Regions from separate parts of the Soonwooa sp. genome, predicted to be linked through region 1. Evidence: riboswitches for the same ligand, from Rfam matches in the RefSeq annotation. Region 1 holds a riboswitch; each other region holds the start of a gene.
The links. Region 1 has a riboswitch for cobalamin ahead of RT037_RS03430 (T9SS type A sorting domain-containing protein). Riboswitches for the same ligand answer to the same signal wherever they lie in the genome.
Positions count from the first base shown of each region.

Region 1 (10,518 bases):
AAGAAAATGGCATTAAAGCCAATGTACAAATCGATAACGAATCTGGTCCAGGAAGCTTGACTCTGCAGGATCCAGATGGTAATATGATATTAATTGATCAACATCAATAATATTAAAAACAAAAAGCTCAGAAAATTCTGAGCTTTTTTATTAAGATTTATCTGTTTCCTTTTCTTTTGTTTCCTTTTTCTTTCGACCAGCATTGGTAAGACTTTGATGAATGAGAAATTCGATTTGCCCATTCACACTACGGAACTCATCGATTGCCCATTTCTCAATCAATTTATACGTTTCTTCATCAATCCTTAAAACAAAACTTTTCTTGCTCATTTCGTTTCATTTAAAAGCTCAAAAGCTTCGTTTACATTAATTATAAAGAGTTCCTGTATTCAGGATTGGTTGTGCGGCTTTTTCACCACATAACACTACCATAAGATTGCTTACCATCGCTGCTTTGCGCTCGTCATCCAATTCTACAATATTCTCTTCCGATAATTTTTTTAATGCTAAATCTACCATCCCAACTGCACCTTCAACGATTTTGGTTCTTGCCGCAACTATTGCCGTCGCTTGTTGTCTTTGTAACATTGCACCTGCAATTTCGGATGCGTACGCTAAGTGCGAAATTCTGGCTTCTTGTACGATAATTCCTGCAGGAGCAAGACGTTCTGTCAACTCTCTTTCCAAAATATGGTTAACATCTTCCCCACCGCCTCTCAAGGTAATTGGCGCATTTTCGTCCTCCAAATTATCATAAGGAAAACTAACCGCCAAGTGACGAACAGCCGCCTCACTTTGCGTTCTCACATATTCCAAATAACGCTCTACATCGAAAGCTGCTTTGTAAGTATCGCCAACTTTCCAAACAATAACTGCTCCAATCTCGATGGGATTTCCCATTTTATCATTAACCTTAAGGGTTTGACCTTGTAAGTTTTCGGAACGAAGACTCATTCTTTGTGATGAATAAAACGGGTTGATAAAAAACAAACCATTCTCTTTAACAGAACCGACATATTTTCCGAAGAAGTTAAGAACACGCGAGTGATTGGGCTGGATGATCATTAAACCTTTCATAAAAAAGAATGATAATAACACCATCAAAATCGCTACAACTGCCAATCCTACGCTATAATCGATAGAATATATAAACAATCCTATGCCTGCAAAAAACAGGATTACGCTTATTAATAAAGCAAGGTAACCAGACATTGGTTTTAAAACTTTTTCCATGTGTTTGAAATTTTGATATTAATTTGATATCATAAAGATATATATTTTTAAAATACAAAACATAAAAAAAACGCCTAAAAAAGCGTTTTAAATTTTTATTGTTTGATAAAGCTTTGTTTAATGAGCTTGTCGTTGGTTTTTAAAACAAAAATATATGTTGCTTTAGAAAGTTTAGAAACATCAATTTTTGAAGCATTTAAAACTCCCGATTGCAGCAACTGCCCGCTCATATTGAAAATTTGGAAACTAGGATTTTTAAAATCTCCTTCAACATTAATAAAATCTTTCACTAAAGTTGGATAAATTTTAATCCCATTCGCAGTTTGATTATCAACCGACATAGCGCAATTAGTCTCAACCGTTATATTTTGAACACTTACAATTTGATCCTCACAATCTTTTTTAATCAAATTAAAATTAGAATTTCCTTCAACGTTAATTAGCGTCACATTGTTCAGCGTTCCGTCCATAAAATCAAAAGAAGTTAATTGATTATTCTTCGCTAAAATCGTTTTTAACAACGGATTATTTTTGAATGCAATATTCGTTAATTGATTAGATTCAGCCGAAAACCAATTAAGTTTCGTAAGTCCAGACAAATCCAAAGTCGTCAACTGGTTGTTGTTGATATGAATTCTTTCTAGGTTAGTATTTTGTAAAACATTCAAACTCGTCAATTTGTTGTTAACCAAAAATAAACGTTGCAAATCTTTAAGCTCGGACAAATCAATCGATGCCAGGGCATTCTCATTGATGTAGACGATTTTTAACTTCGAGTTTTGAGGAAAAATAATACCAGTCAACTGATTTTTATTAAGTTCGATATTCGTCATTTTATCAAGTGCCGAAACATCCAAAACGCCTGTTAGTTTATTATTACGAAGATTAAGCGTCGTAACTTTCGTATTTTTTGAGACATCAATTTTGTTAAGATTAATAAGATCTCCCAAATTAAGCTCTGTCAAATTTGTAAAATACTCAATTCCCGTTGCATCATAGATATTAGGATAATTGGAAAGATTACGAATCGCCGTCAAAGTCAAAGCTTCAGTCTCCGAAATTTGTCCATCTTTGTTAGCATCCACCGCTGGATAAGCTTTAATAATAGCTGCTTTGAAATTAGCATCTGGAAAGTTGATGTTTTGTGCATTAGCCGCACTTGCGCCCATAATTAATAGGCTGAACGTGGTAAAAAACCGCTTCATAAGTATAAAATTAAATTAGTTTAACTCCCGAAACTATTGGGGATTATACTCATAAAGAGTGGTTATGAAAAGACAGAATGTCCATCACCTTTGTCCCCGAAAGTATCAACATTAGGCAGGTCTCCTGGCTCACATCTTGACATCGTCCTTCCCAAATATGACTTCAGTGGACAACTATTTGACATCAAGTTTTGTAGTTTACAGTTGCGGGTACAGCTTAGGTATTACACCTAATTCCCTTTTAATAAGACAAAAACATCTTAACCTAATTGCCGCAAAGATAGTATAAATAAAGCTTTTTCAGAAGTTTTAAAACAAAAAAAGGCACATCATTAACGATATGCCTTTATTATTTTATTAATCAAAATTAAGGTTGATCTTGCGTACGTTCCTCTTTTTTAATTAAAAGACTTTTGTGTAAGCTTTTATATCTAAAGTAAGAGACAAATGACAAAGTCGCCATAAATAACAATCCTAAATATACCCAAAGCGGAACCGGAATTGGATCTCCTTTTGCATAAGAGTGAAGTCCTGTCAGATAGTAATTAACACCAAAATAAGTCATTACCATAGAACAGAATGCAATCATTGTCATTACATGGAAAATATGTCTTCCACGAAGTCCAGGTACCAATCTCATGTGCAATACAAAGGCATAAACCATAATTGAGATGAAAGCCCAAGTTTCTTTCGGGTCCCAGCTCCAATAACGTCCCCAACTTTCGTTAGCCCAAATACCACCCATAAAGTTACCAACTGTAAGCGCAACTAGACCAATACTTAAAGACATTTCGCTAACGATAGCTAACTCTTTTAAAGTTGTATCATTATGTTTTTTGAAAACTCTTGTCGATGCAATAATGTAGAAAATCAAAGATATTACGGCAATCAACATCGATAAGGAGAAGAAACCATAACTCGATGCAATAATCGCAACGTGTACAATCAACCAATACGATTTAAGAACTGGTACAAGTGGCGTAATCTGAGGATCTAAAGCTGCACCACCATGCGCAAATCCCATCATAACAACCGCAACCAAGAATCCTGCTGCAGGAATTAATGCATTTGAATTTCGGTACAGGGCAAAACCAGCCGAAATACCTACCCACGAAATAAAGATAATCGCTTCGTAACCATTACTCCAAGGGGCATGACCAGAGATGTACCATCTTGCAATTAACCCTAAGAAGTGGAAGAAGTAACCAACTGCTCCTAAATAGATTAATCCTTTAACGATTTTGTTTAAAACCTTGCTTGGTCTAAACAATTCAATAAAAGCAAAAATCAACAAGACGCTACCTAAAATTGTATAGAAAATCAACAACTTAAAGTTGATATCTAATTTATTTAAAAGAACTTCTAATTCTATTTTTGAATCTGGCGGAATCACTTGTTTTCCCCATTTGTGTTGATAAGCTTCAACTTTTGCTAACTCTTCGTCTGCTTTTTTCCAATTTCCGTTTTGTGTTGCAAGAAGAACACTTGACAGATATGGACCAAGAACATCTTGGGCGTTTTTATCCATTTCGAAATCCGCTGTCATCACCGAATTCCAAGTGTGGTTAGCGTCATTCTGAACCGGAACTGCACGGAAATATTGATAAGACATTAACGCATTAAGAACCTGAACTTTATCGTTTAGTTTAATAACTGCTTCATCGAATTTTGTCTTTTCAACAGGCTTTTTACGGAATGCCGCATTATATTCGTCTTCCAAAACAAAACGAAGATTTCCGTTCTTATCAGCTGGGAATAATTTTACTAAACTTGTAAAACTATCATCATTAGCTTTAGTAATTTTTGCTAAATCTCTACCAACTTTTCCTCGAGTTTCGATTTTAATAATATTAACCTGAGCCCAAAACATTGGATCGATTGTCGCTGCCAAAAACCATTGGTTAGCATCCAAATGTTGGAAGTGATCGCGACTAGTCAATTTATGTAAAATGTCGATTGCCTGCGTGTTAGCAGGTTGTATACGACCTTCATAACTTTGCACCAACATATGCCCAAACTTCTCCGCGTGCTCTTTATCAATTTGAATATTCTTCACCAAATCATCTGCAGAAATGGTATTCATTTTAGAAGTTGGCGCAGGATTATTAGTTTTAGGCGCTGACACATTATCTTTGCTACCATCCGATGTCGAATGGGTTTCAATTTTTTGTGCATTAAGTCCTAAACTTAAAAACAATAATAAAGCACCAGCTACTTTAGCTTTTTTCTTGCTGACATCTTTCAGCATTTTGTTAAGATTCCAGAATCTAGAACCTTTCCAGAACATTGTGACAAACATCCCTACGAACAAAAATCCATAACCGATATACGAGATTAAAGTCCCCCAATAATCGTGGTTAACAGACAAAATACTCCCTTTTCTATCTGGGTCAAAACTCGCTTGGAAAAATCTGTAACCTTTATGATTAAGAACGTGGTTCATATAGATTTTATAAGGTGTTTGTTTGCCTTCATCAATAATTTGTACATGAGATTCGTACGCTGATGGCGACGAACTTCCTGGATAAGTTTCCATCACGAATTTATCAAGTTTTAAAGCAAAAGGCGTGTTATAAACTTTTGGACCGAAGCCAATCATCACATTCATACCGTCCAATTGGATTTGTTTGTATGCGTTAGGGTTCCCTTTCTCAACAGAAAGATCAACCATCATTTTAGATTTTGGACCTTTAACCTCGACAGTTAATTGATCTGGTACATCTTTATCTTTTTGTTTATCACCTTCGTAAGCTTTCAAACTTCCTTTTTTAAGACCTTCTGGCACAACCAATTTTAGATCATTAATAGAGTAAAGACTTCTCAAAACCAAAGGTTGAAATTTATCTTTAGTCGTTGTCCCAGTTGCTTGCGTTGCCATCGTCATAAACTGCGCATCAACGGGCGTTTTAATAAATAATGAATCTTTTTCTTGTCGAAATTCTACTGCACCTTCAATAGAAGTTCTGTTAAAACTCACCAAAGTCCCATTAATATTTTGAACATCGCCTGGCGCCAAGTAGATATTTTGTCTTCCGCCTTTTTCATTGGTAGAAACAAGGTGTAGATACTCTTTACCATTCGGGTTAACGACCATGCTATCCATTTTGCGTTGCATGTAGTTAACCGCTTTCACTTCCAATTGTTTTTCGTGGAAGTTATATTTTGCATTCATTTTGTAATGAAGCGGCGACATAAGATACGGAATATCAGGATAATGCAGCTCTTCTCCTTTTTCTTCAACCTTTACTTTTAGAAAGGTTTTATCTGTAACAATCTCGTTGTTGGTTTCACCTTCGCGGATGTGCATCACCCCTTCGAAACTGATGTATCGCGTAATAGCACCACCAATAAAAATTAAAATAAATGCCAAGTGAAACATTAGAACTGGCCACTTTTCTCTTCTCAGAAGTCGATATCTACCAATATTCCCAATAAAATTAAGAATCAGTAAAAACATAATCGCTTCAAACCATTTGGCCTCATAGATTAAAGCCTTTGCAGTTGGCGTTCCGTAGTCATTTTCTACAAAAGTAGCGACAGCCATTGCGATAGCGTATAAAAGTAGCAAAGTCGCCATTGTACGCGTCGAAATCAGAATATCCTGAATTTTTTTCATAGTAATTCTATATAAACGATGATCCTAAATCCAGTAAAAACACACTTAAAAATAGCCTAGATTCAGTCGAATGCAAAAATAGTGATGTTATTTAGATTAAATATATAAAATCAGGCATTAATGACAATTCTCATAATCGATTTTGACTATTAATTGGCTAAAATTTGATTAGTTAAAGTAATAATTTAGGACTAAAATTCACTTTCCGAATTGTTATTAAATATTTACTCACTTTTTTATGTTATTCAATCTTAAAAATCAGATATAAATTCATTTTTTAAATTTTAATTTTTATTAAATCTAAATAACATTACGCTTCAAAATTATTTTCAAATCTAAATCTATCAAAGCCTCAATTATTTACACCAGAATCGACAAGAAAGCCCTATATTTAACTTCAAAATTCATTTAAAAAAGATTAAATTTGCACGGAATTGACCGAATTTATCAATGGAAAAAAGCAAAACAACGAACACAAACGACCAAACAAAAATCCTTCCCAAATCCCGCATCGTTACAGGTATTTTACTATTTTGTATCGCTGGGATGATGAGCATCGCTTTCGTCTCCTACCTTATGAACTGGAAAGCAGACCAGTCGCAAGCTGGTACAATGGGCGATAGACACATCAAATCTTCTAATGTTTTAGGAAAAATAGGCGATTGGCTGGGTAATCTTTTCATCTTCGATAGTATAGGCGTTGCTGCTTTTATTATTCCGTTTTTGTTGATGGTTTTCGGATTTATTATCCTTAAGAAAAACTACTTCAAACCTTGGAAAACCATTTCGCACAGTTTATTTTTCATTTGTTGGTTGCCTATTTTTCTTGGGATAGTAACTAAAGGCGATGGTGTATGGAGTGGCGTTTACGGATATCAAATCATGGATTATCTTAAAGCCTATGTCGGATCGGTTGGACTGTGGCTTATCATATTAGTAAGCATATTGCTTTATTTTGTTTTAGAATTTAATTTAAGACCAAGTAGTATCAGGAATAAATTCAATGAGATTAATGACAATACCATTGGAAAACTAAAAGAAATGATGCCAAAATCGGAGGAAAACTTCGAAGCTGATGACGAACTGGAACAAAAAGAGGATCTTGAAAAGGAAAATATTATAGAGAAAGAAGAAATCCCAACGGAACTTCCAAAAATAAAAGTTACAGAAGACATCCAACCGATTGCAACACCTAACAAAACTACTTTTGAAAGTGTTGAAACGCCACCTGTAACACCTCAGAAAGATTTAGAAGCGGTTTCTATTAAATTAGATAATGATTTCAGCAAAACTCCAGTTGTAGAAAAACCAATTACAACGCAGCAAAACATCGCATCAAATGCTGAAGATATTGCTTTTAATATCGAAGTTAAAAAAGAGGAGCAACTTGATCCAAATGAAGCAAAATCACAAGAATTGGTGAAAGAACACGGTTTGTACGACCACAGATTGGATTTAGCAAAATTCCAAATGCCTAGTTTTGATTTACTAAAAGATTACGGAAGCGAAGAAATTACGATTAACAAAGACGAATTAGAAGAAAATAAAAATAAAATTGTTGGACTTCTTAAGAATTTTAATGTTGGAATTTCTGAAATTAAAGCAACGATTGGTCCAACCGTTACACTTTACGAAATTGTCCCAGAAGCGGGAATCCGTGTTGCACAAATTAAAAAACTACAAGACGATATTGCGCTTAATCTTTCGGCTTTAGGAATCCGTATTATTGCACCAATGCCAGGAAAAGGAACCATAGGAATCGAAGTTCCGAGAAAAAATCCTACGATGGTCTCGATGCGCTCGGTGATTACTTCCAATAAATTCCAAACCTCGGATATGGATCTTCCTGTGGTATTTGGTAAGACCATTTCCAACGAAATTTTCATGGCGGATTTAGCAAAAATGCCACACTTACTAATGGCCGGGGCAACTGGTCAAGGTAAGTCTGTTGGTATCAACGCCATCTTGACTTCCTTACTCTATAAAAAGCATCCAAGTGAACTTAAGTTTGTAATGGTTGACCCGAAAAAAGTAGAATTGTCACTTTATTCTAAAATTGAAAGACATTATTTAGCAAAACTTCCAGATGCGGAAGATGCGATTATCACGGACAATAACAAGGTAATTAACACACTTAATTCACTTTGTATAGAGATGGATAACCGTTACGAATTGCTTAAAAATGCATTCTGTAAAAACTTAAAAGAATACAATAAAAAATTCACAGAACGAAAGTTAAACCCTGAAAACGGACATCGTTATTTACCTTACATTGTTTTGGTTGTGGACGAATTTGCGGATTTGATTATGACAGCTGGTAAAGAAGTTGAAGTCCCGATTGCACGTCTTGCACAGCTTGCCAGAGCGATTGGTATCCACTTGATTGTGGCGACGCAACGTCCATCTGTTAACGTTATTACGGGTATGATTAAAGCCAACTTCCCTGCTCGTGTGGCTTTCCGTGTTATTCAAAATACCGATTCGCGTACGATTTTGGACTCGCCAGGCGCAGAGCAATTAATTGGAAAAGGTGATATGCTTTACTTTAATGGTAATGAAATTACACGTCTGCAATGTGCTTTTGTTGATACGCCAGAAGTTGAAAAATTAGCAGAGTTTATTGGTGAGCAAAAAGGATATTCGGATGCCTATATCTTGCCTGAATACAGCGGTGAAGAGACTTCTTCTAATGTCGGAAGTTTTGATCCGAACGAGAAAGATCAATTGTTTGAAGAAGCTGCAAGAATCATCGTTTCGACGCAACAAGGTTCGACTTCGATGTTGCAACGTCAGTTAAAACTAGGTTATAATCGCGCTGGTAGAATTATGGATCAGTTGGAAGCTTCGGGCGTTGTTGGTGGCTTTAATGGCGCCAAAGCAAGAGAAGTTTTAATTTCCGATTTACATAGTCTCGAACAGTTTTTAGATAACTTAAGAAAATAAAAACTCGGCATTCAGAATTGAATGCCGAGTTTTTATTTGTTTATACTAAAACTTTCTTCTATTTCGCTTCAAAAAAAGCTCGTAGATTTTCTAAATTCTTTTTATCACTACCAGCAAAAATTTCTTTATCAGTGATAAATACTGGACGTTTCAAAAAACTGTAATGATCGAGAATCAAATCTTTGAAATCTTTTTCTCCCAAGATCTTTACATCAATTTCTCGTGCCTTAATTTGCGTTGACTTTTTACTAAACAAAGCTTCATAAGATTTCGTCAAATTATACATTTCCGCCAACTCTTCTTTTGTAATTGGCGCTGATTTTATTTCACGAAGATCCCAATCTGACAAATCAAATTCCGCCATTATTTTTTTGCAAGTTCCACAAGTTTTAAGATAAAATACTTTTTTCATAATCAATTATATTTAATTAAAACTTAAAAGTATTTGCAGGGAATTCTTTATTTACTTCAATTTTAAAAATAGAAAGAACATAATCTCCATCTTTTTTAGGCGAAGAAGATTCGATGCGATGCGCCATCACAAGATTTCCAACTTTCTTGTATTCATCATAAGTTAAGGTCTCATCTTTCTTTACTTCTCTGTACAACATATAAGTTTTAACATCGAAATAATAAATCGTTTTGTTAACATTTTTGGTCAATTCAACCTTAAAATAACTATTATTTCCGATTTGTTCTTTACCTAGTAAATTGGCTTCAAAACCTTTATTTTCCCAATCGATAAAATCGTTATCAAAACTTTCAGGGACATAACTCGGATATTCTTGAATTTTGTTTTGAGCGTAATTCATCGCATAGCCTTTTTTACCATCATAACCTTCAACCGTCGTTTCCTTTTGATTAATCATAATCACGGTTTTTGTCAAATTAGGACGTTTTTGATAGATTTTAAAAGGATATTCGTCATTAACTCCCAATGTCACGCGACCTTGTAATAAGACAGAGTTTAGAAGCTTCCAGTTGGTTAAACCACCCGAAAGTTCAATATTTTTGTCGATAATTTCTTTTGCTGTTTGTGCTTGAATAAAACACGATAGAACCACACCAAATACTAATAGTAATCTCTTCATTAATTGCAATTAAGCTCCAAATATAAGTTTTTTAAAACGCTTTTTTCTTTTAAAAATTATAAAAGATGTTAATTCTGACCAATAATCAACTTTGCCTTTTCCAAATCTTCAGGTGTATCGATGCCAACGCCCACGAAATGGGTTTCTATCAACTTGATTTTCATGCCATATTCCAAATAGCGAATACACTCTATTTTCTCTGAAATTTCTAAAGGTTTCATTTCTAATTTTGAAAACTGCAACAAAGCTTCTTTTCTAAATGCATAAACACCAATATGTTTAAAATACTGAACATTAAAGCTTATTTCACGATGAAATGGAATAACCGAACGACTAAAATACAGTGCAAATCCATTGTTATCCGTAATTACTTTTACATTATTGGGATTTTCGATTTCCGACTTTTCTTTAAGCTCAATCTTTAAAGATG
Region 1 is NZ_DAMBQF010000003.1:130,776-141,293, reverse strand. Features, by position in the region: gene RT037_RS03445 (VOC family protein) at 1-110, shown strand, start outside; gene RT037_RS03440 (Arc family DNA binding domain-containing protein) at 151-330, opposite strand; gene RT037_RS03435 (SPFH domain-containing protein) at 367-1,233, opposite strand; gene RT037_RS03430 (T9SS type A sorting domain-containing protein) at 1,329-2,438, opposite strand; cobalamin riboswitch at 2,535-2,722, opposite strand; gene ccsA (cytochrome c biogenesis protein CcsA) at 2,806-6,054, opposite strand; gene RT037_RS03420 (DNA translocase FtsK) at 6,505-8,997, shown strand; gene RT037_RS03415 (arsenate reductase family protein) at 9,056-9,409, opposite strand; gene RT037_RS03410 (histidine kinase) at 9,426-10,088, opposite strand; gene kdsB (3-deoxy-manno-octulosonate cytidylyltransferase) at 10,157-10,518, opposite strand, start outside.

Region 2 (10,518 bases), on a different contig from region 1:
GATACTGTAAATTTTTCATTTGTTTTATTTTTGCGGATTAAATATAGATTATTTTTTTGAGAATTTATTTTTATTCAACGTTACAATTCTGTAATTTCTTTTACATTGTTTATCTTTGCATCGTAAAAATTTAGAATGAATACGTATATTAAATTTGTAATAGCAGCCATATTTATCGGCTTTGGTATATTTTTAATGTTTAACCGAAATATCGGATGGGGAATTGTAATGGTAATTTTAGCTGCTATTCCGATTCTTTTGTTTTATAAAAACGAATATATCTTATTGGCATTTTGGCAACTTCGAAAGCAAAATTTTGAAAAAGCAAATCAGTTTTTATCAAATATTAAAAATTTTGAAAGTCAACTTCATAAAAGTCAATATGGTTATTACCATTATTTAATTGGACTTACAACAGCGCAAGAAAATAACCCAGCAAAAACAGAAGCTCTTATGAAGAAGGCTTTAGATTATGGACTGAATATGAAGCACGATCGTGCGATGGCGACGCTTAATCTTGCTGCTGGTGCTATGGCGAAAGGTAGAAGACAAGAAGCAACTAAACTTTTGGAAGAAGCAAGAAGCCTTGATTCGGCTGGGATGATGACCGACCAAATTAAAATGTTAAAAGAACAACTGAAAATGCCATCGATGCAAAAACATATGCATAATCCACATATGAGACAAAGAGGCAAATTCCACTAAAATATAAGCTCCGAAATTTTTCGGAGCTTTTTTTATTTTACATTTCAGAATTGTTGGGCGTATCGTAGAATTTAGGCATTTGCCAATGATATTTGACCGCGAGAGATCGAATAGCAACAATTAATAAAATTGTAAAAACCTGAACAAAAGTGTAACTTAGGTTAGCATATTTTACAAGTAATAAAAAAACTGCGCCACCAATGATACATGCTGTTGCATAGATTTCTTTTCTAAAAATTAATGGAATTCTGTTTAATAAAATATCTCTTATAATTCCACCAAAACAACCTGTTATCGTCCCAAGAACAATACATATAAGTGGATGAAGTTCGGCTGTTAAACCTTTTTGTACACCGATTATAGTAAAAAGTCCTAGTCCAAAACTATCGAAAATAAACAATGTTACTTGGAAGTTTTTCTCTAAAGATTTAAAAATCATTGAGACGATGCTAGTGATCAAAATAATGCTGCACATGCGTAGATCGTGCATCCAAAAAACAGGAACATCCAAAAGCAAATCTCTAACCGTACCACCACCTACAGAAGTGATAAATGCGATAATGATAACACCGAATGGATCCAAACGTTTCTGCATTGCCGCGAAACTTCCCGACATAGCGAAGGCAATTGTCCCAAGGACTTCTATCATGAAACTAAACTGTTCGTGCATAAAAAACGCTTATTTCAATTCAACAACAACTGGACAATGATCAGAATGTTTTACTTCTGGTAAAATTACAGCGCGCGAAAGTCGATTTTCCAAAGTTTTTGAAACCATATTATAATCTATTCTCCAGCCTTTGTTACGCTCGCGCGACGCCGCACGATAACTCCACCAAGAATATTGATCGGGTTGATTATTAAAGAATCTGAAACTATCTATTAATCCACATTCGTCCATAAATTTAGTCATCCACTCGCGTTCCATTGGTAGAAACCCAGAAACATTTGCAAGTCGCACAGGATCATGAATATCGATAGCTTCGTGACAAATATTATAATCTCCCGAAATAATAAGATTTGGGATTGTCTTTTTTAATTCTTTAATATAACTTAAAAAATCGTAGCAGAATTGCATTTTAAACTCCAATCGATCGATATTTGAAGCCGACGGTACATAGACTGATATTACCGAAAAATCGTCAAAATCAGCTCGGATAATACGTCCTTCATTGTCAAAACTTTCGATGCCACAACCATAGACAACATGGTTTGGTTTTATTTTGGAAGCGATACCAACACCGCTGTAACCTTTTCTAATTGCCGAATGCCAATAACTGTGATAGCCAGCTTTTTCAAAACTTTCGATGTCAATTTGGTTGTTACCCGCTTTGCTTTCTTGGATACAGATGACGTCGGGATTCGCCAAAGTCAACCATCCGAGAAAGTCTTTAGTAAAAGCAGCACGAATGCCGTTAACGTTATAAGAAATAATTTTCATTCTTGTTTTTCTAATGGCAAAGGTCGGAAATATGTTTGGCTTTTGAAGAATGCCTTTAAAATTTAAATTTATTTTAAAATAAATTTTAAATCATTCTCACAATTTTAATGAACTACCAAATGTATTTACTGCTTTTTGAAAGTCCAAGTTCCTATTTTATCACCTTTTTTCCAAGTACCAGAATTTTGATTAAGATTTCCATAAAGATGAAATCCAGAATTAACCGAAAGAACACTTAACAAGCCGCCATCGTCCAAAACTGCTCCTCCTATAATCTCATCTTCTATCCCATAAGTACCAGATATATATCCATTTTTTATTACTTTAAAGGAAACATTACCACTTTCTGCTCCATTATAAGTGCCAACCCAATTACCCATGTATCTTGAGGTGTAATTGTTTTGTTGTTCTTTTTCAATACGGCGTTCTAACATATATTCACAAGACATCAGGCTGAAAAGTATTGGTAAAGAAATAACATTTAAGATGTTCTTTTTTAGTAATCGTTTTGTCATAATTTATTTTGTTTTTTGAAAGTAAAGTTTAGATGGTGTTAACTGACTTTTTGATTTTTCAAAAATAAATTAAATATCAATCTGTTTGGAATATATTTTTTAGAAGCTAAAACTTGTTTTCTTTTAAATCAATTAAAAATAAAAAAGGCGGAAAAAATCAAAGATTTTTTCCGCCAGTAACCCAAATTTAAATAAACTATGAAAAAAACTATTTGGGTTCCAAAATACTAAATGGAATAATCATTTCTTCTAACGAGATCCCACCATGTTGGTAAGTCTCCTTGTAATAATTAACGAAATGATTGTAATTTTTAGGATAAGCCAAGAAAATATTGTTCTTTGCAAAAATATATTTCGAGCTCAGATTTCCTTTTGGTAGAAATATTTTTTCTGGATTGTTAATTGCCCAAACATCGCTGTCATCGTAGGTTAAGCTACGCCCAGTTTTGTAACGGATGTTAGTCGAGGTTTCTCTATCACCGACAACTTTGCTTGGTTTTTTAACATAGACAGTTCCGTGGTCGGTTGTGATAACCAACTTAAATCCATTTTCTGCCGCAGTTTTAATAATTTTTAAAAGTGATGAATTTTCAAACCAATTGTAAGTCAACGATCTGAAAGTTTTGTCATCTCTAATGAGTTGATCAACAATATTGTTGTCCGTTTTCGCGTGAGAAAGGATATCGATAAAGTTGTAGACAATCACCAAAAGATCATTATTTTTATGTTGGTTAAAATCGTCTAAGATTTTTCTTTCAAAATCCGCGTTAAGTATTTTAAGATACTTCATCGATTTTCCTGACAAACCAAGACGCTTCATTTGATCTTCCAAAAACTCTCTTTCGTGTTCGTTTTTGTTACCTTCTTCGTTGTCATTAAACCATTTGTCTGGGAAACGTTTTTCGATCTCAGATGGCATCAATCCCGCGAAAAATGAATTTCTCGCATATTGTGTTGCTGTCGGAAGAATACTGAAATAATAATCTTCGGAAGTCTTGTTATAGAATCTTGCGAAAAGTGGCTCAATAACTTTCCATTGGTCATAACGAAGGTTGTCAACCATTAATAAAAGAACTTTCTCATCAGCCAATTCTGGTTTCACTTTTTCTTTGAAAAGCGTGTGGCTCATGCTAGGTTTATCTTGGTCGTGTAACCAATCTTCGTAATTTTTTTCGATGAATTTTGAAAACTGAATATTTGCTTCTTCTTTCTGAGATTGTAAAAGATCCGCAAACTCGCTGTCGAATACTTTATCGAATTTAATCTCCCAATTAAGAATTTTCTTGTAATATTCTGCCCAATCTTGGAAGGTTCTTAGGTAAGACAATTCCATACTCAAGTTACGGAACTCTTGCTGATACTCGGTAATTGTTCTTTGTTCTACAAGATTCTCACTTTGCAGATTCTTTTTTAATGATAATAAAATTTGGTTCGGATTAACAGGTTTCAAGATATAATCGGCGATTTGCGAACCAATAGCTTGTTCCATAATATGCTCCTCCTCACTCTTGGTCACCATCACGATTTTTAAGCTTGTATCCTTTTCTTTAATCATTGGGATAGCTTCTAATCCAGAAATACCTGGCATGTTTTCGTCTAATAATGTCAGTTGAAATTTTTCTTTTTCTATAAGTTCTAGCGCTTCGTTAACATTGTTAACTGGTGTGACTTTGTAGCCTTTGTTTTCCAAAAACACGATATGTGGTTTTAGTAAATCAACTTCATCATCTATCCATAAAATTTTTTCTGACATATTTTTAGTGTATAATTTGTATTCGAACTGTATCAAAAGTACGACCAAATTATCTTAAGTTTAAATTAAAAAGCCTCTGCTTATCGTTAAAATAAGTTAATGTTGTAAAAAAGAAAACTCAGACCGAAGTCTGAGTTGTTAGTTGGAATAAGACATCAATTCTTCTTTTTTGGAATTGACGAGCTTGAATTCTAAGTACTTGAATGAATCTCGTGGGATAATGGTTACCCATTTTTTGTATCTAAGGAACCATCTGTTTTGGATGCTCATAAGTCCTTTGGTAAGGTAAGCTTCTACAAATGGATGGACGTGAAGATACAATTTGCCCTTTTCCTTTTGGATAATGTTTCTGATAGATTCTTCCATGCGCTCTACAATAACGATTGGCGCAGCGATTTCTCCGTCTTTGTTCGGATTTTCTTCCTTGGTTTCAATATATTTTTCTGGACGTACCCTTTGTCTTGTCATTTGGATAAGTCCGAATTTGCTAGGTGGTAAAACTTTATGCTTAGCTTTATCACGTTTGAGCTCATCTCGGAAATGCTCATATAATTCTTTTCGATGTTCGGGATCTGTCATGTCGATAAAGTCAATGACGATGATACCTCCCATGTCTCGCAATCTTAATTGTCGGGCAATTTCTGTCGCTGCCATTTTGTTGACATTAAGTGCATGTGCTTTGTTTGTGGTTGCAGACGAAATATTGTTACCTGAGTTGACGTCAACAACGTGGAGTGCTTCTGTATGTTCTATTACAAGATATGCACCTTTGGAGCTTGGGATGTTAACATTCTTCCCAAAGCTTTGTTTCAGTTGTTTTTCGACGTTGTAATACTCCAAAAGCGGAGTAGGCGAGTCGTAAAACTGAACAATATTTTTACTTTCTGGCGCGATAACTTCTAGATAATTTCTCATATCGCGAACCATACTTTCGTCATCACAAATAATGTTGACAAAATCTTGGTTGAAGTTATCTCTCAAGATGGATGAGGCTTTGTCTTCCTCACTTAACATTTTGCTTGGTACTTTATTCTTTTGAATATTTTTGAAACAATCGTCCCATTTTTCGATAAGCTGATTCATGTCATTATGAAGTTCAGCAACTTTTTTACCTTCGGCAACGGTTCTTATAATGACACCGAAACCTTCTGGGCGAATACTTTCTATTAAAGTCCTAAGTCTTTCTTTTTCTGCTGGATCTTTTACTTTTTTTGAAATCGAAATTTTATTATCAAATGGTATCAAAACCAAAAAACGACCAGTTAACGATATTTGTGTTGATATACGTGGTCCTTTTGTTGAGATTGGTTCTTTTGTTATTTGGATAAGAACAAGATCTCCAGCAGTGGCAACTTTGTCAATAGTTCCATTTTTGTCAATAACTTTTTGTATTGCAAAGTCTTTAAGTTTTGACGTGTTTTGTCTTTTTGCAATCGTGTCTTTCAAGAATTTTTGATAAGACAAAAATTGCGGTCCCAAATCCTGATAATGCAAAAATGCGTCTTTGCCGTATCCGATGTTGACAAAAGCTGCATTAAGGTTGGGCGCCAATTTTTTAATTTTTCCAAGGAATAAATCTCCAACGACAAAGTCAGACTCTGACTCGATCTCGTGGAGCTCGAACAATCTACCGTCTTCTAACAGGGCAATCTGTGAAGAATCATTCTCATGCGAAATGATTAATTCTTTCTTCATAAATTTTGTTTTAATAATTGCCTTTTACGAAAGACATCAATAGTCAATTTTTTGCCAATATGGCGTTGTACTTTTGGTATGTAGAAAACAAAATATAGTCGGCGAAAAACACCAACTATATTTATATTTATATGACTGAGAGTCAGAATGTTATTTCTTCTTCTTGTGTCTGTTTTGTCTTCTTCTTTTCTTTCTTTTGTGGGTCGCAACCTTGTGTCTTTTTCTTTTCTTTCCGCTTGGCATAATTTAGAAATTTTATTATAAGTTAATATTAAATTAATTAGTTCTTTACTGCAACTTTCGTTTTTACTTTCTCAACAAAAGTTTTTGATGGTTTGAAAGCCGGAATATTGTGTGCCGGAATTTCAATTGCAACATTTTTAGAAATGTTTCTTCCCGTTTTAGCCGCTCTAGTTTTAATAACGAATGATCCAAAACCTCTTAGATAAACATTGTCTCCATTATACATCGATGTTCTTATCTCTTGCATGAATGCCTCGATAACCTTCTGAGTATCATTTTTTTCTACGCCTAATTTATTTGAGATGATGTTTACCAATTCTGCCTTTGTCATTTCCTTTTTTGTTTATAATTTTGGTGTGCAAATATAAAACATATTTTTGAAAACTTACAAACAAAAGACTGATTTTCTTTATATTGGCGTTAAGCTACTTAAATGGTATCAAACCCATAAACGTGACCTTCCTTGGCGCAAAAGTATAAATCCTTATAATATTTGGATTAGCGAAGTCGTGTTACAACAGACGCAAGTCAAACAAGGTATGCAACATTATCTCAATTTTGTAGAGCGTTTTCCTGATGTTGATGCGCTTGCAAATGCAGATGAAGAGGAAGTTTTGCTTTATTGGAAAGGGCTTGGTTATTATTCTCGTGCTCTTAATCTTCACAAAGCGGCGAAGCAATTGGTAGTCGATTACAATTCAGAATTTCCTAAGACTTATTCCGAATTATTAAAACTAAAAGGTGTTGGCAAATACACTGCAGCGGCGATTGCAAGTATTTCGTTTCTTGAGAAGGTTGCGGCGGTGGACGGTAATTTTTATCGCGTCTTGTCGAGGTTATTTGCTGATGATTTTGATATTTCTAATTCTAGAGCTTTTCAATATTTTTCAGAACTAGCAGAATTAATTATGCCTGAAAAAGATGCAGGTTGTTTTAACCAAGCGATGATGGATCTGGGTTCAGAAGTTTGTAAACCCAAGAATCCACTTTGCTCGGATTGTCCTTTGCAAGATGATTGTCACGCGTTTGCTATCGGAAAAATTAATCAATTTCCTGTTAAACTTAAAAAAACAAAAGTTGAAAATTTAGCCTTAAGTTATCAATTCGTTTATCATGATGACCAGTTTTTAGTTAAACAACGTGACACGTCAGATATTTGGAAAAAATTGTTTGAGTTTCCAAAGAGTTTAGATTTTAATGGAATTGATTTTATTGAAGAACATGAGAAGGTTATTCAACATAAATTAACACATCGCAATTTAGAAATTTCGATTTCTAAAATTTTAATACCAAATAAATCCGATTTTGATAAACTAAAAACTGAAAATGATTTTTTAAGTTTTAGTTTTACTGAAGCCGAACAAAAGTCTTTTCCAAAACCTCTACACGATTATTATATTAAATACTTTTCATCATAAATTGAATTAAAAGAAAAACTTTACATATTTTTGCAAAATTGGTTTTCGGGCTTAATAATCCGAAATTAAAAGGGAATGAAATGTAAGTCTTCAACTGTCCCCGCAACTGTAGATCGTATAAAGAGATTGCATCAAGACCATTGTCGCTGACGAGAAGGGATGTAATCAACGAAAGTCAGGAGACCTGCCAAGTTTAAACTTAACAAAAGGCTTTCGGGAGAAAAGTGATCAGTATGAAGAGATTTTTTTTAAATTTTAGTTTTATCTTTCCAGTTTTTGGTTTCGCCCAAGAAGCTGTCATAGACACAGTTTTCGTTGATTCACAATTTGAAAATGCTAAGAATTTTTCAAAAATTAAAGTGATAAAATCGGACGATGTTCTCAAAAATGCCACTTCACTTTCAGATTTATTGAGTTTCCAAACGCCTATTTATATTAAAGAGAATGGCCGTGGAATGGTGTCTTCGCCTTCTTTTCGTGGAACAACAGCGCAGCAAACCGCTTTTGTTTGGAACGGAATTAACATTAATTCTCAGTTTTTAGGACAAGGCGATATCAATAATATTTCACTTTTAGGTTATGATAACATCGCAGTTAAATCCGGAGGTGGAAGTGTTTTGTATGGCAGTGGTGCTATTGGCGGCTCTATTCACCTAAATAATTCGTTTGGATATAATAAAGGTTTTAAAGGGCAAGTTTTTTCGGAGTATGCGTCTTTTGAAACTTCAAATCCTTTATTGAAAACTAGTTTTAGTAACGATAAATTTAGCTTTCAATTTGCAGTTAATCATAACCGAAGTAAAAACAATTACGAAGTCGAAGAGAGAAATTATGTCAACCGAAATGGCGCTTATGACAATACTGGCGTTAATTTAGGTTTTGCTTACAAAGTTGATGATAAAAACGAAATCTACTCGCAAAGTCAGATTTTTGATGCGATCCAAAATTATCCATTGTTGTCAGAATTTTCGACACCAAGTAAGTATTTAAGCCAAAGTTTTAAAAGTATTGTTGGTTGGTATTTTAAGAATGAAAATTTTAAAAACGATTTTAAAGTTGCACATCTTAAAGATGATTATCAATATTATATGAATTCTAATTTTGCTGCTTCCGAATCTGGTGGCGGGACGAAACAATTCATTTTAAAAGATGATTTTAAATATCAAATAAACGCAAATTCTGAACTTAATTTTTTAGGTGAGGTTAGTCAAATTGAAGCCTTAGGTGTTAAGACTGGAATTGGTTCTGTTAAACGTCGACAAGGTTCTTCGGCGTTATTGTATCGAGATTTTAGTATTAAAAATTTTAATTGGGAAGTTGGCGCAAAGAAGGAATTTGTGGAAGGGGTAAAAAGTCCATTCCTTTTTTCGGTGGCGGGTAATTATTCGGTAGCAGATTTTTACGCTATTAAATTTAGCGCTTCTAAAAATTTTCGTGCACCAAGTTTTAATGATTTGTACTGGAAGCCAGGTGGGAATGAAGATTTGAAACCTGAAACTTCTTACCAATTTGAAGTATCCAACAATTTTAAATGGAAATCTTTGACTGCTACTGTAACGCCGTATTATATGGATATTATAAATATGTTGCGTTGGGTGCCCGGAAAAAACGGAATGTATCATGCGACTAACACGGGCGAGGTTAAATCTTACGGTGTCGAAACACAATTAGGTTTAGAAAAAAAGTATCAAAACTTCTCGTATCGTACAATGCTTTCGTATGCTTTTACAAAATCAGAAGATCAAGCTAATAAAAAACAATTGCCTTACGTGCCTTATCATAAAGTGAGTTTGGAGGCTAATTTTAATTATAAAATATTCGGATTGCATCTACAATCTATCTGGAATTCTAAGATTTTCAGTGATGGTGACGAGTCTGTACAATATATAATGGATCCGTTTTACGTTATTAATTTAGGTGCGGATGTTCAAGTTCTTAAATCTTTAAAACTTGGCGTAAAAGTCAATAATTTGACTTCCGAAGTCTACAGAACGGTGTACGCTTACTACATGCCAAAACGGAATTTTGCGGTTAACATGAATTTTAACTTTTAAAAAATATATATATGAAAATTAAAAATCTATTTGCGAGTGTTTTCGCAGCGAGTTTGTTGTTTATGATAGCATGTAAGGATGATAACGATGTTATTGTATCAAAAGGAGCTTATGAAGGCGGAATCCTTGTAAGTGTCGAAGGTGGTTTTAATAAAAATCAAGGAGAAGTTTCTTACATTACGCCAGATTTAGCTTCGATGAGCGAAAATATTTTTGCTGCAAATAATAATAAGCAAGTCCTTGGTGATGTTTTACAAACACTTGGTTTTAAGAATGATAAAGCTTATTTGGTTGTTAATAACTCTAATAAAGTTGAGGTTGTCAATCGTTATTCTTTCCAAAAGTTGACGACTTTCCAAGTTGAGCAACCAAGAGCGATTGCATTTAACGGAAACAACATGTACATCACAACTAATAATTTCTTCGGAAAATATGCTCTTAATGTTTTTAATGCAGCGAACAACGCGCCAGTTAAAACGATTACTTTTGATAGATACGCAGAGAAAGTAGTTAGCGTTGGTAATTATGTTGTTGTACAAACGGATGGCTCAGCCTATGAAACAACGGAGCCGTATGCAGAAATCCCGTCAGGTCACACGATTACAACGGTTAACGCTGGCACTAACGCAATTGAAAAAACAATTACACTTACAGATGATGGTATCATCAGAGATATGGTTTCTGCAAACGGTTA
Region 2 is NZ_DAMBQF010000022.1:5,783-16,300, reverse strand. Features, by position in the region: gene RT037_RS10400 (hypothetical protein) at 1-19, opposite strand, end outside; gene RT037_RS10395 (DUF2892 domain-containing protein) at 136-705, shown strand; gene RT037_RS10390 (trimeric intracellular cation channel family protein) at 743-1,375, opposite strand; gene RT037_RS10385 (exodeoxyribonuclease III) at 1,385-2,146, opposite strand; gene RT037_RS10380 (hypothetical protein) at 2,272-2,661, opposite strand; gene RT037_RS10375 (PglZ domain-containing protein) at 2,870-4,414, opposite strand; gene RT037_RS10370 (ribonuclease E/G) at 4,553-6,109, opposite strand; gene RT037_RS10365 (HU family DNA-binding protein) at 6,390-6,683, opposite strand; gene mutY (A/G-specific adenine glycosylase) at 6,730-7,770, shown strand; cobalamin riboswitch at 7,793-7,977, shown strand; gene RT037_RS10355 (TonB-dependent receptor domain-containing protein) at 8,004-9,824, shown strand; gene RT037_RS10350 (hypothetical protein) at 9,836-10,518, shown strand, end outside.
Region 2: it holds a riboswitch for cobalamin, as region 1 does, so the genes downstream of both, RT037_RS10355 (TonB-dependent receptor domain-containing protein) here and RT037_RS03430 (T9SS type A sorting domain-containing protein) in region 1, are expected to answer to the same signal.

Region 3 (10,518 bases), on a different contig from region 1:
TCCTTAATTTTGATGGCGATAGGAATCACCTTTTCCGATTATTACGCGCCAACAAAAACCGTTTTGGATCCACCGCAGAAATCGGAATCTACGAGATGATTTCTCAAGGTTTAAAAGAAATTAAAAACCCATCCGAAATATTAATCACCAAAAAGTTCGAAGAACTTTCTGGCAACGCCGTAGCGGTGACTTTGGAAGGCAATCGTCCGATGTTATTAGAAATTCAGGCTTTGGTGAGCACCGCAGTCTATGGTACGCCACAACGTAGTTCGACTGGTTTTGATGCCAAACGATTGAATATGCTTTTAGCAGTTTTAGAAAAAAGAGCAGGTTTTCAATTGGGTGCGAAAGATGTTTTCCTCAACATTACAGGCGGAATAAAAACCGACGACCCAGCTTTAGATTTGGCGGTCATAGCTTCTATCCTTTCGTCTAATGAAGATTTTGCGATTTCGGAGAAGTATTGTTTTGCTGGAGAAATTGGTTTGAGCGGCGAAATTCGTCCGATTCCACAAGCTGAACAACGCATTTCGGAAGCGGAAAAATTAGGTTACGAAAAGATTTTTGTTTCCAACCTTAACAAAATTCCGAAGCGTAAATTTGGGATTAAAATAGAAGAAGTCGGGAAAATAGAAGATTTCCACGAACGATTGTTTTAGGTTTTATTTTAAATTGAAACTAAAAAATATTTAATAAAAAAGCTTCTTCACAAAGTTTGAAATTTTTTAATTAAACTAAAAAAGCTGCCCAAATATTGAGCAGCTTTCATTATTTAAAAGAAAAATATCAAATTAGTTTTTAACTAATTTTTTCTGATAAGATGCTTTGTCCGTTGTAATTTTAAGAACATAAACACCTTTTGCAAGACTTCTTACATCCAATTGATTATTCAACAATGGCAATTCTACACGTTTTCCTGATAAGTCATATACTTCAACATTTGTTACTTTATCCGTAGATTTTAAACTAACAAAATCCGTCACTGGATTTGGATAAATTTGAAGATCAACTTTAGAAACGTGATCAGTCGCTAAGGTCGAAGAAGAAATCGTCATGGTATGATCTAGAACTTTTCCGTTTGAGTTAAAACTAAGTGTCAACGTCGCTGTCCCTGATGTAATCGGCGTAATAACCAACTCATCATTTTCATTAATTTCCGCCGAAATAATTGCGTTTTTACTAATAGATTTAATACTTACAACAACGTTTGCGCCGATATTATCCTGATCTGTTACTTTATTTTTAAGATCAACTGTCGTAACAGAATTCACCGTCAAACTACTTGGTACATTGCTATCTAAAATTGGTTCAAAAACGTCTGGGAATACCGTCATTGCAGGGAACCAATAGTAATCGTTAAGCGTTTGCGTTTTGATTAATGCGCCCGTTGTATCATAAGTATGAATCCAGTTTTTTTGATAATGCGCACCGTAACCACTTTCTGTAGTATTCAGAATTAATTTATCAGAAACTGGGTCAACTCGTAATGCAGCACCATAAGGAATTTGTTTGTAAGTCCCCGTCTGTCCTGGGATTGCTGCAAAGTTTTCATTAAAAGTTTTAGTTGTAACGTCGAATTTTACAATCTGTGTTCCAGACGCCCATTCACTTTTAGAATTAATCCAATACAAAGCATTTTGTTGTGTACTTGCTGAAAAGCTTCCTGCATTCCAAGCGCCCCATGACGCAATGTATTTTGTTGTCGGAATAGCGTATTCTGTCGTTGCAAAAGTTGTTGGATTAATATTAACCAACTTTTGATTCTGAATCGCCCAAACACTTCCATCTTTAGCCTGTGCAACCGAATGGAAAGATCCTGGAATGGTTGTTTTTAAAGTATGCGTTTTAGGATCGATGATTAAAACACCACCATTTTGTTTAACCACAAAAACATACTGAGAAGTTCTTATCATATTTCCTATTTGGCCAGAATAAGTGGCACCACCACCAGTACCAGCAATCAAATCACCAACTTTCATATTTGCAATATCAAACAAGAAAACACCATTAGCAGCACCAATATAACCAGTATTTTGATCAACGCCGACAAAGGATCTTCCATCGCCACCGCCGATATTATCGAAACTTGCAATCTTCTCCATAGTTTTTGCATTAGCAACGACTAATCTTCCACCAGGTGTGTATTGCGTATCTCCTCCGTCCGACTCTTGTTTAGAAATAAAATAAAATTTATCGCCATAGATGGTACCATATTGTGTTGTTGCACCGAAAGCTTGGTTATTATTTTTTTCGCTGTAAACACGATAATAAACTTGATCATTTTCGCCAACAAAGTTAACCGAACCATTGGTATGCCCAAACCACTCTTCGTTCACCATAAAGAATCCTTTGGTAAAATCTGCTTGTGAAGAATATACAGAAACTGGCGTGAAAGTGCTTGAAATTTCTTGAGGATTCATATCGACATTGTAATTCCATAAATCCCAAGAACCATTTACCAACTGACGACTCGTCGCTCCAAGACCAGAATATCCAAAATCATCCGTCGCCGAATCTTTAACCCAATAAGACCAATAGCCTTGGTACCAACCAGATTGCCAGTGATCATTAGCATCAACAGCTTTGTAGTCGTCAAAATCATAAGCTGTAGTATTAATAATACCATCCAAAGGATAAAGCGGATATGTTGTATTGTTGTTTTTGTACAAACCAATTGTTCCTTTACCATCTAGGTCAAAGCCCATACCACCAATTGCTGAACCGTATTGAGTCCCCTGATAAAGCAATGTATAAAAACGTTTGTCAACTTTTGCAATGGCTTTTATCATATCTTCGCCAGTTGCATTACCATCCCAACGGAATCCCCAAACGAGAGCATCAGGATTTTTTTGATCATTCCACTGGATGGCTAACACCGCTTTGTTAGATCCAGTCCCAACCCAATAGACAACGTCGTCCATTGTAAAATTGCTATTCTTAGATTGTTTTTTCGACATTATGTTTTTGACCTCCGATCGAGGAACGCCTTGCACTGTAACTTGAGCATTAACAGAAAATGCAAAAAGAAACAGCAAAAAGAAAAGATACATCTTTCTCATAAGTACTGATTTTTATTGTTTGTTTTTAATTTTATTTAAAATGTAAGTTATAAGCTCCTGCCACTTCTGTCGAAACTTCGCCTAGCCAACCAGCTTCTTGATTGATACCTGTATATACTTTCACGAAATCGATACCCGGAAGTTTAACATAGTTTCCATACTTATCAACCGCCCAAGAGATATCGATATTGGACGCATCATCATTATTTGGTGCGTTGTCAGCATAACCATACGCATAAGATTTACCAACCCAATAGGTGCCTGTGCCGCTTTGATCATAGAAGTTATCCTTAAGGCGAGTTCCTTTTAAAGAATAAGACATTTCTGAAAACCATAAAGGATAATAGCTTTGCGCATGGAAGGTATTTCGAGTTTTAAAACCAGAAACACCTCGGTTATCTTGCCATTTGATATACTGTGTGTCGGTCTGCCAGAACTCAGTGCCAGGAACGGGCACTTTATTTTCATCTGGTTTGAAGTAAGTAATTTCGTAATTTTTAGTAGTAGTATCTTTAAAATACTCGCTACCTGCAATCTCATACCACTCATCTTCATCGGGTTTTCCATTTTTATTTCGATCGTAGGCCACCATGATAATGCCAGGTTCGCAAGAGCCAGCTCTTTCTTCGATTGCTTCATTTCCCCAAAAAGCATTTCCTAGAATTTTGAAATCTCGTCCATCGTAATTCGGAATGGTATGATCAAAACCAAAAACCACATATCCTCCAAAGCCGCCCAAAGTCACCATGGTCGAATTACCACCAACCAAAGATTCTTTGGCTTTTTTAATCATTTTCTCTTGAGTGTCTCCAATGGCATACTCTGGAATTTCGTTAATGAATTGACCAACCGCAGGTCGATAATCGAAAACATCAGCAATATATTTACTATAGGATTTCAATTCCTTATTGACGATAATTTGGGATGTATATTTTTTAGAAACACCATTCGTTTCGGCAGTTAAAGTCAACGCATAATTCTTGGCATACCGCGAAATAAACTCGAGTTTGGGTACATCTTTAGCAATGATGGAATCATAAACCACTTCCTTGTTATCAACTATTTTCTTGGCACTAATGCTCCAAGTAAGTTTTGAATTCAAACCTAATTTTGAATCGATATCCAAAACGCGATAACGACTAACCGAATATTGATCGTCCAAAGTTTTTCCTGGTAGACTTACTCCGTTATCAACTTCTTCACGATCCGACTTACAAGCGACAAGTCCAATTAGCAGGCTGCTTGCAAAACCTAAAGTCAAAATTTTTATAGAATTTTTTCTCATAATACATTAGATGTTATTTGTACAGAAAAACAAAATGCGCAGGGATATTTCCGGCTTCTGTTTTCCATTTGAATTTTCCATTTTTATCAAAACAATACACAAAACCCATCGATACATAATTGCGAGCATCCGTCATATAGATATCTTCCGTAATAGGATTTACTGCAATACCATAAGGCGTTTTTATAGCGTCGGCATAAGTAGGTTCGATGATGTTTTTAGAAATAATTTGTTCGGTTTTAACATCGATAATTCCGAAAGATTTGGTGTAGGTGTGCGTGTTGTAATTAAACTCGTTACCATAATAATAGAGTTTGTCATTAACAATCTTCATTTCGCTGACAGCCACGCCAAAATCTTTTTTAACCTGTCCAGAAACAGGATCAAGCAAATACAAACTCGATGGAATTGTGTAATAATCGCCACGAGAACTCACGTACAAATCGCCGTAATTATCTTTTTCGATATGGTGAAGATTAATCGCAACATCTATTTTTCTTAATTCTTTAAATGTCGTTAAATCCACTTCCGATAAGGTTTTGTCATAATTCGGAAAACGATAACCACCTGAATTGGCGACATAAAGTTTATTACCGATAATTTGCATTTCCTCTGGTTGATAACCAACAGTCACCTCTCTTGTAATCGCCAAAGAAAGCGTGTCTATCTCAGCGACTTTACCAATCGGCGCATTGGGATCTAACACGACTGGACCTGCATAACTGCTTGCATAAGCCTTCCCATCTTTGAAAGCCATATAACGACAGTTCTGAAGTTTAATCGTTTTAATACGTTTGGCAGTCTTCGCATCGAGAACTTCAATTTTATTGGAAACATTGACCACGACATACATTTTGCTGCCGTAGATTTTAATATCGTTACCCACATCACCCAATTCTTTAACCACTTCGGGATTAATATCAGCATAGATATTTCGGTGATACGTTCCCGTTGCATAGTCGAAGTAATCCAAAGTGGATTTATTACTTCCCATATTGCCTTCATTTAAAAGATAAAAACCTTTGATAGCGGTATTTTGAGGTGGTTCTAAACCAGATTCTACTTCGGGGCGCACAATAACATCATCCGTTCGACAAGAGAAAATCAACAATAAAAGTGAAAATAAAAAATAGATTTTTAGATGTTTCATAAGGTGTAATTTAGGATGAGACGGAAACTTCTGCCAGGCATCGGAAAATTGATAACCACGTCATAATACTGATTGAAAATATTGTTCATCTCCACACTTGCTTTAAACTGATGCTGCTTCCATCGGAAAATCTTTTGCACCGACAAATCGTGTGTATACCAAGGTTGCACATAGTTGTACTGAATATTATCTTGGTTAACATCATAACGCTCGCCAACATACATTGTACTGTAGTTAAAACTCCAGTCTTTATAATCCGCCATCATCGTAAAAGTCCCACTGTGCCACGGCGTATACGGAATTTGATTTTTATAAAATGTATCCTCAGGATCGCTAGCATCCTGCGCGTTTTGATACGTGTAAGAAAGCAATGGTCTTAGTTTTACATTTCCAATTTTGAAAGTGGATTGTAGGTTAACGTCAACACCTCGGATCTCTACACGACCAAGATTCATCATCAACCAACGGAACATACTGCCATTAGGCGCAGCTACAATTTTGTCCTGAACTTCATTATAATAGCCGTCAACTTTTAAATAAAATTCTTGAAAAACATCATTTTTAAAACGTTTATGATAGGTAAAACCAAGGTCATATTGCGTGGTATATTCAGGTTTCAGATAGGTATTCCCAATGTTGGTGTAATACAAATCATTAAACGTTGGCATTCTAAAAATCCGTTTGTAGAAAGTTCTTAACGTTAAATCTTTAGTATTGAAGGGCTGATAAGCAGCATAGAAAGCAGGCGTCCACTCTCGTCGGTCTGGAGATTTCGCATTTTTCTCAACATTTTCGTGCACGAAAGTTCCTAGAAGACTTCCCATAAAACGCAGTCGATTCCATTGATAAGTCGACGCTAAAGCCACCAAATTGGTATAACGTGTAGGGTATGAAAAGTTGATTAAATTGGCATCTAAATTATTAAACTGGAAATCACCATTTAAGCTGATATCCCAACTCGGTGTAATCGTGTAGATGTTAGAAGAACTAACGTAAACTTCACGTTGGATGTAAGAATTCTCGAATCTGATCACATATTCTGTACGCACCGTGTCCGCATAATACGTGTAATCGTAAGCGAACTTGGCTTTAAGTTGGGTTTCGAATTTTGGAAAAAGTTTCTTTCTAAAAGTGCCTTGCACAAAGTAATTGTCATCCGTCATCCTAGAACCACGAGCACCAAATCTACCGTTAACAATGGCCGCAGGAATGCCACGGTTAGAGTTATAGGCGTAACCACGAATATTCCAAGTTCCGTTACGGATTATTCCATTTATTGTGGTTTCAAAACGTTTGGCTTTAATATCCGAATCTTGTCTTTTTGCAATCGTGTCATACGCAATCGCGCCATCTGGATATCTTTTGAAATAGCGAAAATTATACACGCCATCACTTTCCAAATATTCAGAACTAAAACTAAACGCAATTTTGTCTGACAATTTTTGCTCTAGCCTAAAAGAAGGATTAAATAATTGTATCGTGCCATTTTTGAGACGAATAGAAAGATTTGTTTTTTTGTTTCCAGTAAACGAAGGTGTTTTGGTTTGAAGATAAATAGCACTTGCAGAAGCAAAATCCTTTGCCGGTTGGAAGATTTCACTTTTTTGACCATTATATAAGGAAATACCTTCGAGATCATCTAAAGAATAACGCCCCAAATCGACCAAACCATTTTGTGCATTTCCGAGCTGGATACCATCATAAAAAACGCCAACATGTTGGCTTCCCAAACTTCGTACATTAATAGTTTTTAGACCACCAACGCCGCCATAATCTTTGATCTGGACTCCCGAAAAATAACGTAAAGCATCCGCAACCGATTGACTGCTCAAGCGTTGCAAGTCTTCTCCACTTAAGGTTTGTGCAGGAATTACATCTTTCAAATCGCGTTTGAAAAGAATAACTTCCGTGATTTCTTTTTTGGAAATACTATCTTTACTCTGTCCAAAAACTAAAGACATCACAAAAAAAGCCACAAGAAATGCCGCTTGAAAAACCGATAAAAAAAGTCGTGTCACCATTAGCTCATTTAGAATAATGATGACGCTAATGGAAAATAAGAATACAAAGCAACAGCGCAAAAACTGCACAGTAACTTCGTTGTTCTAGGCTTTATTCCACGAAAGCGTCAAACGTTAAACATACTGGCAGGTCTTCTGACTTACTTCATTTTTGGAATCCTTCCCATTCTAAGAACAGTGGATATTGTTACCAAAAACCTTGCGTGAAGCTTACAGCAGCGGGTCTGTCTGGGATTTTCACCCAGTTCCCTTTTAAAGCTTTTTATAGCTCACCAGTTTTGCAAAAGTATTAAATTTTTATTAAACAAGAAAGCCTTTTTCGTTAAAGTCCAAAATCACAAATAATTTTCCTAATTTTTAAATTATTCTAGAAAAATTTATCTAATGTAATAACATTTGCTTTGTACAAAAACAGCATTTAAAAGAAATAAATTACTTAAATTGTATTTACTTTTATAACACAAAAAATCGCACAAACATTATAATGAATTATCTTGCACACTCCTATTTATCCTTTACTGACGGGCAACTTGTCGGGAATATGATTGCAGATTTCATCAAAAATAATGAGCGCGAAAATTTCCCTTTAGAAATTCAAAAAGGCATCAAACTACATCGCGCCATTGATAGTTTCACCGATACACATCCAGCAATTTCGCAAGCAAAAAAAGTATTTAGTCCTTTGGTAAGGCTTTATGCAGGGGCTTTTGTTGATGTTGCGTTCGATTATTTTGTGGCGCACTCTATTTCGGATGGAGCACTTTTTGAACATTCCCAAAAAGTCTACAAAACACTTTGGCAATATGAAGAATGGCTTCCAGAAAATTTTAAAATTATGCTCAAAAAAATGGAAGAAGACAATTGGTTGTACAATTATCGCGAAGATTGGGGCATCAAATTTAGCACGAAAAATGTCCTCAACAAAGCCAAATATTTGGAAAAAGACATTCCCGTTTTTGAAGCATTTTTGAGCCATAAAAAAGAAATCGGAAAAGAATTTGAGATTTTCTTTCCCGATATTAAATCTTATCTCGATACTTTGGATTTAAAAATTTAAAGCTTCGACAAATATCTTTCTTCGATAATATTAAGATGATGAATATTGTGACCAACAATCAGTTTTCCGATAGTTTCAACACTTAAAGCATTGCCGTTGGCTGCACCTTTTAGCTGCAAAACTTCTTCTGACAAATCATCAAAAAATAAGATACTTCCTTTTCTGACAAAAGAAAATTCGTCGATGAGGTTTTCCAGGCTTCTATCATTTGCATGAGAATTTTTAGCCCAAAGTTCTTCATCAAAACCTGGCAATTCTGTTTGATCTTGCCTTGCAAAAGTCATGGCACGATACGCAAATACTTTCTCGGTATCTATTAAATGTTGTAATAATTCTTTGAGTGTCCACTTGCCATTGTCATAAGCAAAAAGTCCTTGTTCCTCAGTCAAATCACTGAAAATACCAAAAGTTTTTCCGCCCGAAGTGTCTAGAGCATCAATCCATTCTTCATCTGGAACCAAATCCAAATAACGTTGGATGTATTTTTCGAAATCTGTCATAGTTATAGTTTTTGAATATTATTTAAAGATAACAATTATTCGTTAACCCATTCGAAAAAATTAACTTCATCATATTTTTTGAAGCCACAGGAAGGATATAATTGGTTACCAATTTCGTTTTGCTTACCTGTTTCCAGCAACATTCCACATGCATTTGTATCGCGACAAAGCTCTTTGGCTGCTTCTAGTAGAGCTTTAGAATAAGATCTTCCTCTGTAATTTTCATCGACAAATAAATCGTTTAGCAACCAATATCGCTGCATTCTTGTAGACGAAAAAATAGGAAATAATTGTACAAAACCTACCAAATTATTCTCGAATTCCGCAACAAAAATTTCGGATTCTTTATTTTTTATTCTTTCTGTTAAAAAGCTTTTTGCAGCTTCGATATCCGAGTTTTTATGATAAAATATTCGATAGCTGTCAAATAATTTTGACAGAGCATCCAAGTCTTTTATATCAACTTTTCTAATCATCTTAATCTGTTAAATCGTCTTCTGAATCGGCATCTTCGTCATCTTCGAATTGCTCCAAATAATATGAAAACGTAAAGCCTTCAACCTCTTCTTCTGCATCTTCCAAAGTTGTTAAAAGGTCTTCAAAAGTCTCCAATTGATCAACTGTCATATTGACAAATTCGATATGAAGAGGCATTTCTAAATCGCCCGAAATAACGTCGTACAAAGCATCTAGATTATCTCCAAAATAATCAGGAAGCGTTAATTTAGTTTTTAATTGAGCATAAAAATCTTCGTAGTCTCCCAAATCTACAAAGTCGATATATATTGTTTTTTCCATAGTATTAAAATTTCCAATGTTTTGTTTTTAAATTCCTACCAATGATTGAATTAAAATTTTAACTTCTTTCTTGTCAAGTTTTGAAACTTCTTTCTCTTTTTGGCAAGAAAATAAAACCAACACGACAATTAACCATCGCATTATTGTTCTTGAAAAGTTTTGTAATGATCGGTTGTTACGAAGATTAAACCATCGTTGCTAAAAACAACTCTGTCAGCATTTCGACGTCCACAATTGTAGTTGAGATCGGCTTCGTAATAGTTACGTCCTTTTTGCGTTGGCAGATTTTTTTCACGGTTCGTGAATTTGTCTCCGCCGATAGCTCTTCCTGGCAAAACATCACAAAGATTTCCTTTGCTAGCTTCCCAACCAGAAGATTTTGCTGCTTTCTTAGTGATATAATAATCAGGAAGTTTTTGATGCGTTTTAAGATAAGCTACAACAACCGATTGTTTTGTCAGCTCATCAATTGATTGTCCGCTATAATTATTAGAAGACTTTTTGTTATCGTTTTCAGTTCCTTTTTGGGGATTTTTTTCTTGATTAAAATCTGAATTTTGACGATTAGCATTTGTCGTAATTTCAGTGTCTACAGCTTTGTCAGATTTTGGTGGATTAATGACATACATCACCGCAATACCCGCCAAG
Region 3 is NZ_DAMBQF010000002.1:210,183-220,700, reverse strand. Features, by position in the region: gene radA (DNA repair protein RadA) at 1-659, shown strand, start outside; gene RT037_RS02780 (DUF5074 domain-containing protein) at 792-3,059, opposite strand; gene RT037_RS02775 (cell surface protein) at 3,091-4,344, opposite strand; gene RT037_RS02770 (DUF5074 domain-containing protein) at 4,358-5,494, opposite strand; gene RT037_RS02765 (TonB-dependent receptor domain-containing protein) at 5,491-7,515, opposite strand; cobalamin riboswitch at 7,623-7,807, opposite strand; gene RT037_RS02760 (ACP phosphodiesterase) at 8,000-8,572, shown strand; gene RT037_RS02755 (DinB family protein) at 8,569-9,072, opposite strand; gene RT037_RS02750 (GNAT family N-acetyltransferase) at 9,108-9,548, opposite strand; gene RT037_RS02745 (barstar family protein) at 9,550-9,870, opposite strand; gene RT037_RS02740 (ribonuclease domain-containing protein) at 10,011-10,518, opposite strand, start outside.
Region 3: it holds a riboswitch for cobalamin, as region 1 does, so the genes downstream of both, RT037_RS02765 (TonB-dependent receptor domain-containing protein) here and RT037_RS03430 (T9SS type A sorting domain-containing protein) in region 1, are expected to answer to the same signal.